DNA from 2 places in the Colwellia psychrerythraea 34H genome. Region 1 is predicted to be linked to the other one. Evidence: predicted binding sites of a transcription regulator. Region 1 holds the regulator's gene; the other holds the start of a gene.
What was found. The regulator LexA, encoded in region 1, represses DNA repair genes until DNA is damaged. The targets are predictions, from matches to a motif close to TACTGTATNNNNATACAGTA.
Positions count from the first base shown of each region.

Region 2: the regulator LexA is predicted to act here: its motif matches at 2,582-2,601, upstream of recN (DNA repair protein RecN).

Region 1 is NC_003910.7:237,387-242,136, forward strand. Features, by position in the region: gene ctaD (cytochrome c oxidase subunit I) at 1-809, opposite strand, end outside; gene coxB (cytochrome c oxidase subunit II) at 821-2,380, opposite strand; gene lexA (transcriptional repressor LexA) at 2,946-3,581, opposite strand; gene CPS_RS01090 (TonB-dependent receptor) at 4,424-4,750, shown strand, end outside.
Region 2 is NC_003910.7:3,989,702-3,994,451, forward strand. Features, by position in the region: gene CPS_RS17105 (TlpA disulfide reductase family protein) at 160-654, opposite strand; gene grpE (nucleotide exchange factor GrpE) at 823-1,452, opposite strand; gene nadK (NAD(+) kinase) at 1,610-2,491, shown strand; gene recN (DNA repair protein RecN) at 2,640-4,325, shown strand; gene CPS_RS17125 (outer membrane protein assembly factor BamE) at 4,519-4,750, shown strand, end outside.

The sequences.
Region 1 (4,750 bases):
CCAAAGGCTGGCAAAATCATGATATAAACCTCAGGGTGACCAAAGAACCAAAAAATATGCTGGAACATAACTGGGTCGCCACCACCAGCAGCATCAAAGAAACTGGTACCAAAATAAGTATCGGTAAGTAACATGGTCACTACACCTGCGAGCACAGGCATGACGGCAATCAATAAATAGGCCGTGATAAAAAAGGTCCAAACAAATAAAGGCATTTTCATATATGTCATGCCAGGAGCGCGCATATTCATTATGGTGACAACGATATTAATCGCCCCCATGATGGAAGAAATCCCCATGATATGAACAGCAAAAACGAAGAAAGCAGTACTGCCATTAGAGTAGGTCGTTGATAATGGTGCGTAGAAGGTCCAACCAAAATTAGGCGCGCCACTTTCCATAAAGAAAGAGCCAAGTAAAATAGCAAAGGCAAAGGGAAGAATCCAAAAGCTCCAGTTATTCATACGAGGTAGCGCCATATCTGGGGCACCTAACATCATAGGAAGCATCCAGTTAGCGAAGCCAGTAAATGCAGGCATAATGGCACCAAACACCATAACTAACCCGTGGACAGTTGTTAATTGGTTAAAAAAGTCCGGCTCAACTATTTGCAGACCTGGCTGAAATAACTCAGCGCGGATCACCATAGCTAAAGCGCCACCAGTTAAAAACATAATAAAAGCAAACCATAAATACAGGGTGCCGATGTCCTTATGGTTAGTGGTATAAAGCCAGCGTTTTATGCCTGTCATTTTATGGTCACCATAATGTTCGTCGTGCGAATCTTGTTCTATAACGTCTGTGGTCATTTTATATCCCCCTACTTCGCACTAGCAGCATCAACAGCTGCAGGTTGTACTAAATCACCGGTATTATTTCCCCAAGCATTACGCTCATAAGTCACAACAGCGGCTATTTCGGTTTTGGTTAATTGACTACCAAAAGCAGCCATGGCAGGATTTTTCTTACTACCGTTAAGCACCATATCTAAATGAATAGCGATATCCCCCATTGCAATCAAACTGCCTTTAAGCGCAGGAAATGCTGGAGGTAATCCTGCACCTGTTGGTTGATGACAAGCAACACAAGCTGTCATATAAACTTTTTCGCCCATAGCCATTAATTCATCTTGGCTATACACTTTAGCTAAATCCTCAACGGGTGCTTCTTCAGTCATTGTCTCTACCGCATCTTCAACGTTAGTTTCAATTGTGACGACTCCTTTAGCATCTTGTGATGTGTTATCAACAGCAGACTTTACATCAGAGGCTTGCACGATATCACCAGTATCATTGCCCCAAGCATTTCGCTCATAAGTGACGACTGCGGCTATCTCTTTTAAACTCAATTGTTTGCCATAGGCTTGCATACCTGTGCCCGCTTTACCGTTAAAGACAATATTGAGGTGCTCTTCTATCGTACCCGTTGTAGCTATAGGGCTACCTTTTAATGCAGGGAAGGCCGGCGGCAAACCTAAACCGGTTGGTTGATGACAAGCTGAGCAGTAGGCTGTGTAAGTTGTTTCACCTAATTGCATAAGTTCTTCTTTTGATACAGAAGCGTTTAATGAGTCTTGTTCGGCACTTGCTGCAGCGGCGATACGTTGTTGTTGTTCATTGAGCCAAATGTCATAATCTTCAGCTGATTTTACCTCAACAACTATGGGCATAAAGCCATGATCTTTTCCGCATAACTCGGCACATTGACCGCGATAGACACCGGGTTCTTCGACTCTAGTCCAGGCTTCATTGATGAATCCTGGATTAGCATCCTGTTTAACGGCAAAAGCAGGCACCCACCATGAATGGATAACATCATCAGATGTTATTAAAAATCTAACTTTTTTATTAGCAGGAATAACAAGCGGCTTATCAACCTCAAGTAAATAGTTTTTACCTTTGATGGCGCTAGTTTCTTGTTGGTTTTGGTATTGCTCGCGAGGGGTGGAAAGCACAGAATAATATTCAATATCTTGGTCAAAGTATTTGTAATGCCATTTCCATTGCGAGCCCGTGATTTGAATCGTAACATCAGAGTTCTCATTGTCTTCCATCGCTATCAGTGTTTGTGTAGCAGGCACTGCCATGGCGATTAAAATAACAATGGGTATTGCTGTCCATAAAATTTCTACTTTAGTACTTTCATGAAAATCAGCAGGCTTTGCACCTTTAGATTTTCTGTGAAAAGCAATCGACCAAAACATAGCGCCAAAAACTAAAATACCGATAGCAGTACAAATATAGAGCACTAGCATATGTAAATCATATACGTCTCTACTAACGGCAGTAACCCCTTTAGTTAGGTTTAACTGCGTCTCTGCCCAGGCTGAATTGGCAAATAGGCTGACCAACACTAGCCAAATTAGCTTATGTTTCCCCACACGGCATCTCCTCTTTTCAATGATAGAGAACAGATGTGCAGCAATGTACTTCATAACTCACTGAACTGAATATCTGTTGTTGTTATTATTATTTTTATCAACTAACAAGAGCTCGGTTTAGCCACGGTTGCGCTATATAGAACGGTTCATGACGAATATACATAATTTAGAGATCAAGTTAATTATCGACGTAAAAGAGTAATCAGTCATAGTACTAGTGAACTAGTGTGACAGGATTAGCAAACAGACGTCTTTTTATTCTTTTTATGTTCGTTTTGTATGCGTTACTATTTATAGAATTACGCTAAAAATTGATCTAGGTCAAACATTTTATAACTGAGGAATTATAAAAAAGCCATTTAATTCAATGGAGTAATAGCTCTAAAGAGAGTGTGAGCTCTACTGGGACTAGCTTTGATTAAATCTAATAAAGGGATTTAAGAATTACAGAAAATCACGTGGAAATTTAGAAAGGAAAATATTGAAGATAAATAAAAACGCCATATTTATTACGCAGTAATTAGGTAATAAATATGACGAATGCTGTAACAGTGGCTATGATGGATTACATCCAACGTCCACTTCGAATAATACCGACGGCGATACCCTCAATATTAAACTCTTGATTAGCTAAGTCGACTTTAATAGGAGAGAAGTCTTCATTTTCTGCATGCAAATAGACAACATTTCCTTCACGTTTGAAACGTTTTACGGTGACATCATTTTCAACACGGGCAACAACAACTTGACCATTCTGTACTTCAGTAGTTTGATGCACAGCAAGTAAGTCGCCGTCTAGAATACCGATATCTTTCATGCTTTCGCCATTTACACGCAAGAGATAATCGGCAGCAGGATGGAATAAATTACCATCCATTTTATAATGTTCTTCAATATGCTCTTGCGCCAAAATAGGTTCACCGGCGGCAACTCGCCCTATCAGTGGTAAACCTTCTGCTTCAAGCATTTCTTCAACCAAGCGAATGCCACGAGAAGTGCCTGCAAGCATTTCAATGTAGCCTTTTTTTGCTAAAGCTTTTAAGTGTTCTTCGGCGGCATTAGCTGATTTGAAACCAAAAAAATTAGCGATTTCAGCACGTGTAGGTGGCATGCCTGTATCTTGAATCTTTGCTTTGATTAAATCATAAATCTGTTGCTGTCGTTTAGTCAGTGGGCGTAATTCGGTAGTTGAATCTATCATAGCTTTAGCCTGTAAATTTACACAGTATTACTGGTAGTATATACAGGATGTGATGAAAGGCAAGCCCCGCTTAGGTATATCTAACTAATTATTGTTTACGTGCAGAAATCACCTCACATTATGATTATCTACCTATGTTTTCATGAGAGTATATTGTTGTTCACAGCTGACTTTATATGAATTATCAACATGACTACTAATAATTAAGTTTATGGTTAGTAAGCTATTAATTGACAACAGGGTGGTTTGACACGTGTAAATTTAACCAAGTATATACTCGTTTATATAGCCCTATTTTTATTACCAGACCATAATTTAGCTTTCATCATCTATATCCAGCACATAGATTATTAACTAGTAAATATAATATAGTTTTGTCAGAATGATTTTAAGTTTGGCTACATTAACGCACTAAAAATAACAAAAGGTTACCGATGCACTGGCGGAAAAAACTTGTTCAATCGTCTTTAATATTTGTAAGTGAAAAACTTACTGTTGAGGTTATTGAACAACGAAAATTTAACTCAGCTAGCATAGCAGCAACACTCGCTTTAGCGTGTGCTCCATATGTTCAAAGTGCTGAATTAAGTAATACCTATTCGTTCAATATTCCTCAGCAAAGAGCAGATCTATCGCTCACTCAATTTGCAGAGCAAGCCGACTTAACGCTCATTTTCTCACTTGATAAAGTAAGTGATATAACGGCAAATAAGTTAACTGGCAATTATTCTATTGAACAAGCCATTAAACTTTTACTTGAGGATACGGAGTTAGTTGCAACATTGAGTGGTCAAGGTCTGCTTTCCATAAATAATAAAAATGATTTGGGGAAGACAGATAACATGTTTAAAAAAAATACATTATCGACAGCAATTATTGCAATTTTAGCGTCAACAGCTTCAGTGCAAGCGCATGCTGAAGACAGTAAAACAGCTGAAAAAGACGTTGAAAAAATCACCGTTACAGGCATTAGAGGCGCTCTTGGTCGCGCTTTAGACACAAAACGTGAAGCTAGTGGCGTAGTTGATTCTATTTCTGCTGAGGATATTGGCAAGTTTCCGGACACTAACCTTGCAGAATCATTACAACGTATTACTGGCGTCTCGATAGATAGATCGGGTGGTGAAGGTCAAAAAATCACCGTGCGTGGTTTTGGTCCACAATTTAAT
Region 2 (4,750 bases), 1.6 Mb from region 1:
TGTTTGTTGAATAATAAGTGGGGTCAGCAAAATGCTTTTCAATAGATAAATTTAAAAAAAATGGCTTTTTGTTAAGATTTAAGCAAAAAATGAAGGGAAACAGGCAATGTTACTAGAGAACATTACCTTTAGTGGAGTTTTGACTCGAAATTTACATTATCAATTATTTTTAATTATTTCTTGTAGCGCTAGATCAAAACGAGGATCAGCTTTGTCTGAACTTGATGTTTTCCAAATTATTTCATTTTTACGATTAATGAAAAATGTTGTTGGTGTTCCTCTAACGCCATAAAGTTTAGCAACCTCTTCCCCCATTACTCCTGTTAAAAAAGAGTAACCTCTGCGATTAATTTCATCTTGAGGCTTTGCACCCTCGTCTTCATTAAAGCTAATTGAGATGAGTTCTACACCTTGTGCTTGATATTTTTTCTGCAAGGCAACTAACGTCGGTTGTAGTTTTTTACAATAAGGACACCAAGTTGCCCAAAAATGTAAAATGACTGGCTTGTTTTTATACTGCTCTAAACTAATCACTTCGCCATTTTGAGTTTTTAATTGCCAAGGTTTAGCTGTTTCATTTGCGTTTACCGTAAAACTTGCCCCAATAATAAGGCTAACAAAAACAAAAAACATCGTTCTAAAAATATGATTCATAATAAACAGGGGATAAATAAAAGAATGGTATTGTAAAAGACCTTGTTTCCCCGAAGTTATTTCAAAAATAGAAACTTTTTTTCAAAAAGACCAAAATTCAGGCAAAAAAAAAGTAAAGAGCTAAGCTCTTTACTTTTTTATTCAATCATTGTCAGTTTGATTTATTTACTACGCGGTAGCATCAACAGTTGGTGCAGCTTTAGATACCATCACCATCGCAGGTCGAATTAAACGACCATTTAACTCATAACCTTTTTGCATTACTGCAATAACAGTATTTGGCGCTACTCCAGGTACTTCTTGCATTGACATTGCTTGATGAAGTTCAGGGTTAAAAGGTTGATCTTGTGGATCAACAGCCTTTACACCAAATTTATCTAAAGAAGTAATTAAGCCTTGTAACGTTAATTCAACGCCTTCAATAACACCTTTATTACTTTCATCTTCTTTATCAATATTTTGAAGCGCTCGCTCCAAGTTATCAACGCTTGTTAGCATTTCACCAGCAAATTTTTCTAAAGCAAACTTACGTGCTTTTTCTACATCTTGAGCAGCCCGACGACGAATGTTGTCTACTTCTGCTTTAGCGCGAATAACTGAATCTTTTTGATCCGCAACGGTAGATTGAGCTGTAGCTAATGCTAGCTCTAACTCGTTAATTTTTTCTTGTTCAGCACTAATCACTTCATGGGCATGATCATGTTGATCTTCTACCTGCTCTTCAGCTTGTTGTACTATGTCATCTGCTAATTGCTCAGCACTTAACTCTTCTTTATTACTTGTTGATTCTGTTGTCATGGAAAAACCTCAATTTTATAACTCTTGGTGACATTATGGGGACTCTCTAAAATGATTCAAGCTTGATTTAAAAACATTTTGTAAAAAGTGAACTTTACAAGTGAGCAAAATCCAGCGAAACTGCTCTTAACCCTAGCAAAATAAGTAAATTACCGTTATGGCTCAACACTATAAAACTATTGGCCTTATTGGCAAACCTAATCATGATGGCGCCAGTGCCACCATACAAACATTGCACAAATACTTATTAGCGAATGAGTATAAAGTTATTGTCGAAGTTTCAGTAGCGCAATCTCTCGATATCAAAAAGATGAAAACCGGCACATTAACTGATATTGGCGAACAAGCAGATCTCGCCATTGTTATTGGTGGTGATGGTTACATGCTTGGCGCAGCGCGCGTACTCGCCTGTTTCGATATTGGCGTCATTGGTGTAAACCGCGGTAACCTAGGCTTTTTAACCGATCTTTCTCCTTCTGAAATCATAAAACCTTTAGAGCAAATATTATCAGGCAAGTCACGTAGTGAACAACGCTTTATTATAGAGGCTGAAGTTTATCGTCACGGAAAACTAAAAAGTTCAAATAGCGCGGTTAATGAAGCGGTACTCCATGCCGGTAAAGTTGCCAGCATGATTGAGTTTGAAGTTTATATTGATGGCACCTTTATGTTTAGCCAGCGTTCAGACGGGTTAATTATTTCCACACCTACTGGCTCAACGGCCTATTCGATGTCTGCTGGTGGACCTATTTTAACGCCCAACTTAAATGCACTATCGCTCGTACCTATGTTTCCTCATACCTTAACAAGTAGACCAATTGTTGTTGATGGAAATAGTGAAATCAAATTGATACTAGCCAACGATAACCATGAAAACTTGCAAGTGAGTTGTGATGGTCATGTTATTTTAACGGTAATGCCTGGTGACGAAGTTATCATCAAAAAGAGTGAGTGCAGCATTCGTTTAATCCACCCATTAGATCATGAATACTTTAACGTATTACGAAATAAATTAAGCTGGGGTAACAAACTTTATTAACCTCCTGTTGCTACTTAACTATGAGTAGTAGCCAGCATTACTATCAAAAAATAAGCAAATAGTTTCAAATAAACTTGAATAAAAGCCATTTACTGTATAAATTAACAGTTACTGGTTTTTTATTCATGCTTATTGCCAAAGGTTAACTATGCTGCTGCAACTTAACATTCAAAATTTTGCCATTGTCCGTTCATTAGATATTGATTGGCAATCAGGTATGACGACAATTACCGGTGAGACTGGCGCGGGAAAATCAATTGCTATTGATGCGCTGGGCTTATGTTTAGGTGATAGAGCAACCACTAATGTGGTTAGACCAAACTGCAAAAAGGCTGATTTAGCCGCCACATTTGAAATAAAGAAAAATAAAATGGCGCGCGCTTGGCTAAAACAACATGAACTCGTTTCTGAGCATGATAGCGAATGTATTCTTCGCCGTGTTATCTCCGCTGAAGGCCGCTCAAAATCATATATCAATGGCAGCCAAGTGCCTTTAGTGCAATTAAAAGAAATTGGACAGCTGTTAATTAATATCCATGGTCAACATGATCACCAGCTTATCGTTAAAGCGAATCAACAGTGTCGTTTGCTTGATAATTATGCCAACCACACACCTTTGTTAAGTGCAGTAAAACATTATGCCCAGCAGTGGAATAAGCTTAATAAAGAATTAGAAATGCTGCAGCAAAGCAAACAACAACGTGAAGCTGAACAACAACTCATCCAGTACCAAGTAACTGAACTGGACGAATTTTCATTACAACCTGATGAGTTTTCAACACTAGAAAAAGATTATAAACGCCATAGTAATGCGCAAGATTTATTGGACTCAACGCTAAGCACATTACAAAGCCTATCCGAAAATGATAATTTCAATATCTTAGATGCACTTAGAGAGTGTAGCGAAAATATCAATTCAATCGCACGCGTTGATAATCAATTAACTGATGTAGCCACTATATTATCAGATACCTTAATTCAATTAGATGAAGCAAATAACGATTTAACGCACTATTATCAGCAATTAGAACTAGACCCTCAAAATTATGCGATCATTGAAGAGCGTTACTCTACCGCAGTGCAGTTGGCCAAAAAACACCAACTGTCACCAGAAAATCTAGTTAACTTCCATAGTGAATTAAAACAACAGCTCGCTTCAATATCTAATGATGAAACCCGCATTGATACAATTATTGAAGAATTAGAGCAGACTAGAATTCATTATAATGAAAGCGCTGAACTGTTATCAGCATCAAGAGAAAAATCAGGTAAAAGCCTGAGCAAGCTGATCAGTAAAAGCATGCAAGAACTGAACATGCCCCACGGACAATTCTTTATTGCCGTTGAGAATAATAAAAAACAAGAAAATGGCAAAGAAACTATCAATACCAATGGTAGTGATACTATTAGCTTTCAAGTTAGCATTAACCCAGGGCAAGCGCTTGAGGCTATGCATAAGGTTGCCTCCGGTGGTGAACTATCTCGCATCAGTTTAGCTATGCAGGTTATTTTGGCCGATAAAGTGATCACGCCAACACTAATATTTGATGAAGTTGATGTCGGAATTAGTGGCCCAACAGCGGCTATGGTAGGTAAAAAGTTAAAGCAGCTATCTAAAAATACTCAAGTAATTTGTGTTACCCATTTACCCCAAGTGGCATGTAAGGGACATCAACAACTCTTTGTGAGCAAATTGACTGATGGCGAACTCACTGAAACTAAAGTAAGTGAACTAAGTGAATCAAATCGGGTCAAAGAAATTGCTCGTTTGCTTGCAGGAGATAAAATATCTCAACACAGTTTAGCAAATGCGCAAGAGCTATTAGCCAGCTAAGCTCATTTACACACACCGTTTTAGTAAAAAGGGATCCGATAACAGGTGAACTACCTACTTTCATTGTCGTGATGCAAATAGAGTTTTTTTAACTGATGTAATAAATAGCTTTGAATCCGTGCTGGGCTTGGGTATTATCCCTGCTCACACTTTTAGCCTGTTTTTTTGAGCTACTTAAAGGTAAATAGATTTTATGTATTTTCGCGTTGCCATTGTTATTACTGCCCTAACCTTATCAGCCTGTTCTAGTTGGGTTTTTCGTTACGATGTTCCCCAAGGTAATTACCTTGAACAAAAGAGCATTGATAAATTACAAGTAGGTATGACCAAGGAACAGGTTAAATTTATTTTGGGTAGCCCTGTTGTTGTAGATGCTTTCAATAATGATACTTGGAATTATGTCTACAAGTTGAAGTCTGGCCGAA